DNA from 2 places in the Roseburia sp. TF10-5 genome. Region 1 is predicted to be linked to the other one. Evidence: riboswitches for the same ligand, from Rfam matches in the RefSeq annotation. Region 1 holds a riboswitch; the other holds the start of a gene.

Region 1 (5,990 bases):
TAGTTTTTATCGGCTAATTTTAGTTAGTTGTATAATACAGTATGGCTTATATTTTCATATCGTGCCTGCATTGTCCTTTTCTTTTTAAATCTGGCGGATGAGATTTACCATCTCCACAGCACCCAGTGCACAATCATACCCCTTGTTTCCAGCTTTCGTTCCCGCACGCTCAATTGCCTGCTCGATATTTTCCGTTGTAACCACACCAAACATTACCGGAATTTCGCTCTCCAGGGAAACGGCAGCCACACCCTTGGATACTTCATTGCAGACATAGTCGTAGTGGCTTGTGCTTCCGCGGATCACAGCTCCCAGACAGATCACGGCATCATACTTTTTACTCATTGCCATCTTCTTTGCGATCAATGGGATTTCAAATGCCCCCGGCACCCATGCCACCGTAATGTCCTCTTCCTTCACATCATGACGCAGCAGGCCATCCATGGCACCGCCCAGCAGTTTGTTAGTGATAAATTCGTTGAACCGTGCGACGACGATTCCTACCTTCATATTGTTTGCTACTAATTTTCCTTCCAATGTACTCATAATGTTCATTCTCCTTTTCTTCATTTTAAAAGTTTAATACATGTCCCATGCGATTCTGCTTCGTTTTTAAGTAAAACAGGTCATACGGTGTGGCCTGCATCTGGATCGGCACGCGCTCTGTGATGGAAATCCCAAACTCTCCGAGCTGGTATACTTTGTCGGGATTGTTGGTTAAAAGCCGCATGCTGTGCACGCCCAGATCCTTTAAGATCTGTGCGCCGATGTAATATTCGCGCTCATCCCCGGCAAATCCTAAGGCAAGATTGGCATCTAAAGTGTCCATTCCCTGTTCCTGCAGTTCATATGCACGCAGTTTGTTGATCAATCCGATACCGCGGCCTTCCTGCCGCATATAAAGTAAAATCCCGCGGCCTTCCCTTTCAATCTGTGTCATGGCAGCGGCAAACTGCTGTCCACAGTCGCACCGCAGGGAGCCAAAGGTATCTCCGGTGAGGCACTCGGAATGTACACGGCAGAGTACATTTTCTCCGTCCCCGATTTCTCCTTTGACTAATGCCACATGATGTTCACCATTTAAACGGTTCACATAACCGTATGCCCGAAACTTTCCATACTTCGTCGGCATCTTTGTCACAGCCACACAGTCCACCAGCTTTTCATGGCATTTGCGGTATTCCTGGAGTGCGGCAATGGTAATCATTTTTATACCGTGCCTTTTTGCAAGTGCAAGCAGTTCCGTCGTGCGCATCATGGTGCCATCCTCGCGCATGATCTCACAGCAGAGTCCACATTCTTTTAAGCCTGCCAGGCGGCACAGATCCACGGTTGCTTCCGTATGCCCGTTTCTCTCCAGCACCCCGTTCTTCTTTGCCAGAAGCGGAAACATATGTCCCGGACGCCGGAAATCCTCCGGTTTTGCATCCTCTGCCACACAGCGCATGGCGGTCATGGAACGCTCGGCAGCGGAAATGCCTGTGGTTGTTTCCACATAATCCACGGAAACGGTAAATGCTGTCTCATGGTTGTCGGTATTCGTTTCGACCATCTGCGGAAAATGAAGCTTTTTTACATATTCTGCAGACATCGGCATACAAATAAGCCCTTTGGCATGCATTGCCATAAAATTGATATTTTCTGTTGTGGCAAATTCCGCAGCGCAGATAAAATCGCCTTCATTTTCACGATCTTCATCATCCGTGACTAAAATCAGTTTTCCGTTTCGTAATTCCTCAAGTGCTTCTTCAACCGTCGCAAATCCTTCCATTATTCTTTCCTCCTGTTTTCTTTGTTATAACCATTCAAAATCCATATTTTTCAAGAAACGCCTGGGTGATGTGGGTTTCCTTTTTTTCTTCCTGTGGATGAAGCAGTTTTTCCACATATTTTCCGATGATATCGGTTTCCAAATTTACCAGTTCTCCCTCTTTTTTGCTTCCAAGCGTTGTCACCTCTGCCGTATGAGGGATCATCGACACCGAAAAATCATGCGCAGTTACCGCGGCAACGGTCAGACTAATGCCATCGATGGTAATGGAACCTTTCTCCACCACATACCGAAGGACTTCCGGCGGCGCCTCCACCCGGATCCATATGGCATTGTCATCCTGCTTGCGCCCGGCCATCTGTCCGGTCGCATCCACATGTCCGGCTACAATATGCCCTCCAAAGCGTCCGTTTGCCGACATTGCACGTTCCAGATTCACAGGACTTTTTCTTTTGCACTGTGCCAGTGCCGACCGGTTTAAAGTTTCATGCATGACATCCGCAGTAAATCTTTCGTGGTCAAAGGAAGTGACCGTCAGACAGACTCCGTTTACCGCTATGCTGTCTCCGATATGCACATCCTCAAGTATCTTTCTGGCGTTAATCGTCAACACCGCAGAATGTGCGCCTTTTGCAATGTTTTCAATGGTTCCCATCTCCTCTATGATTCCTGTAAACATGATAATGGCCTCCCCTCTGTCGCCGGGTATCCCTCTATCAACCAGTCCGATCCCAACGCTGTAACTTTTGTCCGGCTTAATGTCACGGCCTCTGCAGGTTTTAAAAATCCCTGCCCCTCAACCGGGGTTTTGGCTGTTGCCCCGCCAAACAGCTTAGGCGCCACATATGCCTGCACCTTCTGTACAAGCCCAGCTTGCAGAGCCGACCAGTTTAAAGTTCCACCACCTTCGAGAATCACGCTGTCAATCTCCTGTTCTCCAAGCTGTCGCATCAGATCCCAAAGATCTACCTGCCCATCTTTTTCCGGTGTGACTAAAATCTGACATCCTGCCTCCACATATGGCATATGCATGGCTTCCTGCCGGTTACAGCTTGCTATAATCGTTGGAACTTCTTTTGCGGTACGCACAATCTGTGATTCTAATGGCGTCCGCAATGCTGTATCACAAATGATGCGCACCGGGTTTACCCCATTTTCTGTTTTTCCTAGCCGGCAGGTCAGCATCGGATCATCCGCAAGTACCGTTCCCACGCCAACCATAATGGCATGGTAACGGTTCCGCATACGGTGTACATGCGCACGCGCCGCTTCTCCTGTCACCCAGCGGGATGCCCCGGTATACGTGGCAATTTTTCCATCCAGTGTCATCGCATATTTTAAAATGACAAACGGAAGTTTTGTCTGGATATAATGAAAAAATACTTCATTCATTTCATCACATTCGTCCTGTAATACCTGTTCAGTCACTTCTACTCCATGTTCCCGCAAAATCCGGATGCCCTTTCCATGAACAAGTGGATTCGGATCTTTCGAACCAATCACTACTCTGCGAATTCCTGCGGCAAGCAGAGCATCGGTACATGGTGGTTGTTTTCCATGATGACAGCACGGCTCTAAGGTCACATAAATCGTAGCCCCTTCCGGGGATTGTATACAATTAGCCAGTGCATTCCGTTCTGCATGTGGCTGTCCGTAGTGTTCGTGATATCCCTCTCCGATAATTTTTCCATCTTTTACAATCACAGCACCTACCAGAGGATTCGGGGATACCTGTCCTTCTCCTTTTTGTGCCAGTGCTATTGCTCGGCGCATGTAATATTCATCTGTCATTTTTTCTCCTTTTTCATCAGTGATATGGCTTCGCCATACCACAAAAGCCCCAAGCAAATGCTCAGGGCTTCTTTTTACCGTGTTCTGCTGCCGGGGATATATTTTCAAATCCTTTTATTCATAGGAAATAAAAAATGCTCTGGAAATAAATTCCAGAGCAAACATTTCAATATCCACCACAACCATACACGGGTTCTTGTGTTTCTATCCTTTATCTTCTTTCATCCAGACTGTACTGTCGGCTTCGGAGTTTCACCGAATCATGCCTTGCGGCTCGTGGGCTATACCACCGGTAGGGAATTGCACCCTGCCCTGAAGATCTTTATAAAATTGTCTATGTATAAGACTATAATCTTTCTTTCCTTTTCTGTCAAGAGAATTTTTCTGGCTTTCTATACTGCCTCCACCGTATAATGGGCTTTCCAGATACCGCCCGGTGCAATCAGATTTCCCCACTCCCGATCTTTTAAATCTCCGGTAAAATCAGCACTGTCACAGCGTCCATACCATGGCTCTACACATATAAACGGTACATCTGCTCCCGCCGGTGACCAGACTCCAAACAATGGAGCATCCATCGTAACGGTCAGATAGGGATTTCCTTCCATGTCACAAAGAGAGACTTCATGCACATTCTGATTTTCAATCACAAGGGCATCATCATCAAACAGATGATCGGTAACTGTCAGATAACTATTTTTCAATTCATAATCCACAGTACCGTTTCCGACCAGACCATCCACAATCGTTGTACTTGTAAGCGGACCAGCTACATCAAAGCGGATTTTACAATTTTTCGGACGATTGAATGCCGGATGCCCGCCAATCGAAAACGGAAGTTCTTCCTCCGAAGGATTTTCCACCTGCCAGAGCACTTCCAGCTTATTTTCCTCGATGTGATATCCAATACGAAGGGTAAACGCATAAGGATATTTTGCCATGGTTTCCTCATTGGATTTTAATACAAACCAGAGCGTATCCTCCGTCTGAGAATCCAGCGTAAAATCCATATCGCGGGCAAATCCGTGCTGTCCCATGGTGTAAGTCTGTCCTTTGGTACGAAACTGTTTGTCTTTTACCGCTCCAACAAACGGAAACAGTACCGGTGAGGTGCGTCCCCAGAATTTTGGATCAGCTTTCCACATATATTCTTTTCCGGTATTTTTACGGACCAGAGATTTTAATTCTGCCCCATGTTCCTCCACTTCGATTGCAATGAGTTCATTCTCGAGCTTATGTCTTGCCATATGTTCCATCTCCTCTGATTCTATAAATTACGCGTTACCGCTTCACTTTTTCTCTCCCTGTCCATTTTATCTTATGCTATTTTACCGAGGTTTGTCAATGGACTGAATTTGCGAAGAAGTAGCAACAGATACTAAATCTTCAAGTGCAAGCACTCTGGGTTCCTCCGGATTACTGTCTCTGTTTACAATAGTGTTAATCTGCTTTGGTATATTTTTATTCACAAGCTCAGGGAAAACCACTCTGACATACATTCACTCCTTTACACTTTTGCTGATATACTTTTTCAGAATTACAGTTTATTCTATAATCTCCCAATACCCATTTTTCGGTGAACCATGACGAACCACAATATCTGATTCTTTCATTTTTTTAATATTATTTTCAACAGTCCGCCTAGATATATCTATTCTGTCTGCTATTTTTTTGACCGAAATATATTTATCTTCTGCTATACAATCTAGTATTTTCTCCTGAGTCTCCGTCAATTTCTGTGCTTTTTCTCTGATACGGACTTTATCTCCGAAATCATTTCCACCATTTACTCCACCATTTACTCCACCATTTACTCCACCATTTACTCCACCATTTACTCCACTATTTTCTCCACCATTTGCATTATGCTGCACATTCCTATATAAATTCACCCGAAACATATCATCAAATACTTCCACAGTCGGAACAGGCAGTCCATATTCTCCAGCAACACTTATAATTCTTCTGATGCCACTTCCCCACGCTTCTACCAGTCCCATCTGACCAAATATATTTGCAATCAGCTTGTTTCTAATCTTGGAATGACCTTTCATCACTTCCTCGTAGGTTAGTCCATTGTATAGTCCACCTGGAGATGTCACTTCTAAGCGATCATCATAAATTGCCACCTGTATGCAGGATTCATCTAACAGGTTTCTGTGACAATGTGCGTTGATTATCATTTCACGAATTGCTTCTACTGGGAGTTCATAGCTTTCCCGACGCACTAAGCCATCTATTGTCACTCCAAGTCTGATATTTCTCAAAACAAAATCAACCGCACTCTCTATCTGCTTGTATATCGGTCCAGTATATTCCCGTTTATCAAGAAAAACCGTTCTATCCGTTCCCTTGAATACGGCGCACTGCGTCTTTGCAAACGGAAAATAATCTGATGTTAGCAGCACATACGCATTTGATGCAAGCA
Region 2 (5,990 bases), on a different contig from region 1:
ACTCCCATTTTCCATGTTGCAGAAAGATGCACAGCCGCTTCCGGTGACGATCATGTTTTATGTGGCGGAATTTCTGATCACACTTTTAAGCATGGTATTGTCTGTCGGAATCCTTCAGCTTCATCTGTCACTTGCACGGAAAAAAGAAATGACACTTGGCATGGTATTTTATGGGTTTAAAAATCACCCGGACCGTTATATCATTGCAGGACTGCTTTTGATTATTGCAACGCTGATCAGCTGTATTCCTGTGATCACAGGTGCTGTGTTATTTTTTGTCCTGGACAAGTCGCCTGCGGCGATTGCAGTACTGGTGATACTTGGTATTGTAAGCACGATTCTGGCAGTTTTCGTGCAGATGTGGTATGCACTGGCATTGTATCTGCTTTTGGATCATCCGCAGATGAAGGCACGCGAATCATTAAAGATCAGCCGTCAGATCATGAAGGGAAATAAAGGAAGATTATTTTATATTTATCTGAGCTTTATCGGATTGCAGATACTGTGTCTGCTGTCTTTAGGCATCGGGTCACTCTGGGTATATCCATACCAGTCACAGACACTGGTTATTTTTTATCTGGATGTGGTCGGGGAGATCCCATCAAACATAAGCTAATGCTCCGGCTGATTGCCGGATATTAGAATATACTATTATTAGGAGGAGTTTTTCATAATGAACCAACAAAAAGACATTATAAGAGATGCCAGGGTTTTGGGTACGCCGAAAATGCTGCTGCTTGGTCTGCAGCATATGTTCGCTATGTTCGGAGCGACAATTCTTGTACCGATTCTGGTAAACAGCTATTTTCAGAGTACCTCACAGGTATTGTCCGTACAGGTGACATTGTTCTGTGCAGGATTCGGTACCTTGTTTTTCCATCTGTGTACCAAATTTAAGGTTCCTGCTTTTCTGGGATCTTCATTTGCTTTTCTGGGAGGCTTTTCCAGCGTTGCGGCACTGGATACCGGGATATTTGCCAATATGGCAGATAAAGAAAAACTGCAGTATGCGTGTGGCGGAATTGTTGTGGCAGGATTGTTGTATCTGATCCTTGCACTGATCATCCGGTGCGTTGGTGTAAAACGTGTGATGCGTTTCCTTCCACCGGTGGTGACCGGCCCGATCATTATCTGTATCGGACTGAGCCTTGCACCGTCTGCGGTCAGCAATGCATCCACAAACTGGCTCATTGCAATTGTGGCACTGGCAGTTATCATTATTTTCAATATCTGGGGAAAAGGAATGTTTAAGATTATTCCGATTCTTCTCGGAGTTGTGATTTCGTATGTGTTCGCACTGGTTCTGCAGGGACTTGGTTTTACGAATCCGGACGGATCTGTTATTTTAAATTTTTCCGGCGTTTCCTCGGCGGCTGTTGTCGGACTTCCACCGTTTATCCTGCCGAAATTTAATCTTACAGCGATTCTTATCATGGCACCGATTGCCATTGCGACCATGATGGAGCATATCGGAGATATTTCCGCGATTTCTGCAACGGTAGGACAGAACTTTATTGAGGACCCGGGATTGCATCGTACCCTGATCGGTGATGGAATTGCAACTTCCATTTCTGCAATGATCGGAGGACCCGCAAATACAACCTATGGAGAGAACACAGGCGTTCTGGAGTTGTCCCGTGTACATGATCCGAAGGTTGTCCGTCTTGCGGCATGTTATGCGATCGTTTTAAGTTTTATCCCGAAAGTAGCAGAGATTATTGCTTCGATGCCGGCATCCATTATTGGCGGTGTCAGCTTTATTCTTTACGGTATGATTTCTGCTATCGGTGTAAGAAATGTGGTTGAAAACCATGTGGATTTCACCAAGTCCAGAAACCTCATTATTGCAGGTGTGATCTTAGTTTCCGGTCTCGGATTCTCAGATGGACTGACCTTTACGATCGGAAGCACTTCCATTACCCTGACATCCCTTGCCATCGCAGCGATTGCCGGAATCGTGCTCAATGCGATTCTGCCGGGAAATGATTATGCATTTGGAAAAGACCCGGAAGGAGATGCATCTCGCGGTGTGGATCTGCGTCCGCATGAGCTGGAACAGGAACTGAAAAATCAGAAATAGAATGTTTATCCAAGAAGTGCAATGCCAAAGACGGCGAGAAACAGATTTTTGACCAGCCAGTTGAGCAGTACAATGGCAAGCGCGATCCACAGATAAATATCACGATAATGCATCCCGATGGCAAAACGTCCGCGGGATGCTTTTTCTATGGTCTGGGACAGCATAAACCAGCCGAAAAAGACAGCGGTATACACAACAATCGGATGGTAAAAGAAAGAGCGCACAATATGTCCGTGCAGCAGGGCATGAATTGCGCGTGTGCCGCCGCATCCGGGACAGTAGTACCCGGTCAGATTGTGCAGGACACAGCCATCCGGAGGAAATATCCACAGGAAATAACCGCTTTTCCATGCAAGTCCGAGCACGAGTGCGAGAATAAGACATACCCAGCCGATGATATAAAAAGAAAAATCTAAAGTTTTGTCCGTGCGTAATATATTTGAAATCTTCATGGAAATTATGTTAGCAAATGAATGGGAAAAAGTCCAGCCGGTGTTGACATTTTCGGACAATGTGAATATAATAACGATGAAAAATAAAGAAGGAATTCTTCGGGGCAGGGTGCTGCGGATGACGCATATTCCCGACCGACGGTATAGTCCGTGAACTGCTTTTTGCAGCCGAACCGGTGAGATTCCGGTACCGACAGTATAGTCTGGATGAGAGAAGAAAAAGTGCAAATTAATGTTTGCACTGTTGACTGTATGCTAGAAAAAGAACCCCGATAGAGAAATCTATCGGTTTTTTATTTTCTGATCATATATGCAGGCAACACTCCTCTGGAATTCCATTGATTCTGAAAGGAGAGTTCGTATGAGTGAACAGACAAAGACAGCAGTAAAACAGGGAGGCATGAATACAAAAGTACGCTATATTACGGTTACGGCGATGCTTTCTGCCGTAGCGTTCGTGCTTATGTATCTGGAGATTGCCATTCCGATCATGCCATCATTTATCAAATTTGATTTTTCGGATCTGCCGGCACTACTTGGAAGCTTTGCGCTCGGACCAGTGTGTGGGGTATTGATCTGTCTGATCAAGAACGTTCTCCATCTGGCATTTTCAAACAGTATGTTTGTTGGAGAACTTTCCAATTTTATTCTCGGAGCCGTGTTTGTGGCAATTGCAGGTAATATCTACAAACATAAAAAGACCAAAAAGAGTGCAGTAGTCAGTGGTCTGGTTGCAGCATTAGTCATGGGAATAGTCAGTGTGTTTTCCAATTATTTTGTGGTTTACCCGGTTTATTACAAGGCTGGTATGGCAGAGGAAGCCATCCTGCAGATGTATCAGGCAATTGCACCATCCATGAAAAGCGTATTGCAGTGCCTGATCTGCTTTAATCTTCCATTTACAATTGTAAAAGGACTGATTGCAGTTGTCATCTGTATGCTGATTTACAAACCGTTATCTCCAGTTTTAAAGGGACGTTTAAGTGAATGACATCGCCTCTGGTGAGTCTTCATGGTGGCTGTGCTTATTAGCATGGCCACTTTTAATGTTAAGGAGAGTTAAAAGAGAACATGATAAAACTCCTCATTGCCATAACACCCAATATACAGTAAAATAATAACAAATCCGTAAGACACAAGGAGTAACAGTTATCATGCAGTTTAAGAGAACACTGGAAATTAAGGCAGGTCATAAGCGTAGGGTAATCGATGTCACAGATATCCTATATATTAAGGCATCGGTGAATGACTGTTACATTCATGTGACAAGCGGAAGCGTATATAAGACCAGAAGCACCTTAGAGGCAATGGAGGCACAGGTCGGGGAATATTTTCTGAAAGTACACCGTACCTATCTGGTGTGTATCATGGCAATCCATGCATTGGAAGATACGCTGACACTTATCAACGGAGAAGAGTTAAACTACGCAACCCGCAGGAAAAAAGAAATCCTTGCCCAGCTGCAGGAAAAGCAGAAAAAACTGATTGAGGGCTTTGCCATGCCGAATACACCAAAGACACCGGAAGAGTATCATGCGTTTTATCGGAGCTTTGATCAGATGCCATTTGCCTTTACGGATATCGAGATGGTATTCAATGAGGACAGGCATGCAGTGGACTGGATCTTCCGCTATGGCAATGAGAAGCTGGCAGAGGTGGAGCATGTACCATTGACCGGACTGATCGGGAATACCTTCGGCAGTATCTTCTCCAATATGGACGATAAATGGCTGTGTACCTACGAACGGGTAACGCTGTATGGAGAACATCTTGAGATTATGGCTTACAGTCCGGAGATAGGCACCGAACTTAAGATTATCTGTTTCCCGACATTTCCGGGACACTGCGGATGCATGTTATTCCCACTGGATGAGATACACTGTGCACAAAAACAAGATGAGCTGTCACAGATATGGAAGGATTACCTGTTAACGCAGGAATAAATGCTGTGACGAACTGAATAAATGGACTAAAAATGCCGTTTCATCACGAAAAAAGTGGTGGGATGGCATTTTTTAGAGAAAGATAATAATATTTTCACTGAATATTTTAGCCTTTTTAGGCTATAATTTTCAATGACAACTTGAAAGTCTGATAGATAACATATATAATATTGAATGAAAAAGCCTGAATAGGCAGAAATTTTCAGTGAAATGGAGTGGGCTTTATGGAAATTAAGCGTGATAGTTACCTTGAGCAGTTGATTTCATATCGTTTTGATGGATTAGTGAAAGTAATTACCGGTATCAGGAGATGCGGAAAATCCTATCTTCTTAAAAATATATACCGGGATTACTTAATTGAAAATGGTGTAAAAGAAGAACAGATTATTACGATTGAGCTTGACCTTGCGAAAGACATTAAATATCGTAATCCGCTTATTCTTTCATCTTATGTAAGAGAGAAAGTGGAAAAGAGCAAAGACGAGTATTATCTTTTCGTTGATGAAATTCAAATGTCTGATGAGGTGGCTAATCCATATAATCCGGACGGTAAGAAAATTACTTTTTACGATGCTCTTAATGATTTGAGAGGTTTATCGAATTTAGATGTTTATGTGACAGGGAGCAATTCAAAAATGCTTTCCAGTGACATCCTTACTGAGTTTAGAGGACGAAGTGATGAAATAAGAGTACATCCACTTAGTTTTGCGGAATATTACTCTGCTGTTGGTGGGGATAAAAATGAAGCATTTGATGAATACGCATTTTATGGTGGTATGCCACTTATCCTGTCAAGACCTAATGATACGGCTAAGATGAATTATTTGAAATCGCTTTTCTCAGAAGTGTATATTAAGGACATTGTTGAACGAAAGAGAATCGAAAGGCAGGATGTTCTGGAGCAGGTTTTAGATTTGCTCTGTTCATCAGTAGGTTCATTAACAAACCCGACTAAAATTGCGAATACTCTGAAATCTAAACAAGGGGGCGGTGTGTCTGCCAATACGATTCGGGCATACATCGGGCATTTGGAGGATGCGTTCCTTTTTTCAGAAAGTAAGCGATATGATGTAAAAGGGAAATCCTATTTTGATTCGCCAAATAAATATTACTGCGAGGATATTGGACTTAGAAATGCAAGAATAGGTTTTCGTCAGCAGGAAATGACGCATATAATGGAGAACATCCTATATAATGAGTTAAATATCAGACAGTTTTCTGTTGATGTTGGTGTTGTTTATGCAAGGACACTCAGTGAAAAAGGCAATTCAATTCGCACTCCAAGGGAAATTGATTTTGTCGTAAGTTCAGGAGGAAAACGAACTTATATTCAGTCCGCATATGCGATGCCTACGGATGAAAAAGCAGAAGTAGAACTCAGACCATTTACGCTTACAGGAGATTCTTTCCCTAAAATTGTTGTAAGGAAAGATATTGGAAAGCGTTGGTATGATGATAATGGTATTTTAAATATCAATGTGATTGATTTCCTTTTGGATAAGGAACTTATATAAA

Evidence for each region. A riboswitch is a leader RNA that binds a small molecule or an ion and turns the genes downstream of it on or off. The one in region 1 is predicted to bind FMN.
Region 2: linked by a shared signal. The riboswitch ahead of DXD06_RS10690 (ECF transporter S component) and the one ahead of ribD (bifunctional diaminohydroxyphosphoribosylaminopyrimidine deaminase/5-amino-6-(5-phosphoribosylamino)uracil reductase RibD) in region 1 are both predicted to bind FMN.

The regions. Positions count from the first base shown of each region.
Region 1 is NZ_QTYW01000024.1:1,612-7,601, forward strand. It holds gene ribH (6,7-dimethyl-8-ribityllumazine synthase) at 85-546, opposite strand; gene DXD06_RS15385 (bifunctional 3,4-dihydroxy-2-butanone-4-phosphate synthase/GTP cyclohydrolase II) at 572-1,771, opposite strand; gene ribE (riboflavin synthase) at 1,806-2,450, opposite strand; gene ribD (bifunctional diaminohydroxyphosphoribosylaminopyrimidine deaminase/5-amino-6-(5-phosphoribosylamino)uracil reductase RibD) at 2,432-3,562, opposite strand; FMN riboswitch at 3,772-3,886, opposite strand; gene DXD06_RS15400 (aldose 1-epimerase family protein) at 3,955-4,809, opposite strand; gene DXD06_RS15405 (RNA-binding domain-containing protein) at 5,107-5,990, opposite strand, start outside.
Region 2 is NZ_QTYW01000010.1:80,108-86,097, forward strand. It holds gene DXD06_RS10675 (DUF975 family protein) at 1-616, shown strand, start outside; gene DXD06_RS10680 (uracil-xanthine permease family protein) at 674-2,080, shown strand; gene DXD06_RS10685 (DUF2752 domain-containing protein) at 2,086-2,532, opposite strand; FMN riboswitch at 2,624-2,755, shown strand; gene DXD06_RS10690 (ECF transporter S component) at 2,894-3,523, shown strand; gene DXD06_RS10695 (LytR/AlgR family response regulator transcription factor) at 3,687-4,475, shown strand; gene DXD06_RS10700 (ATP-binding protein) at 4,700-5,989, shown strand.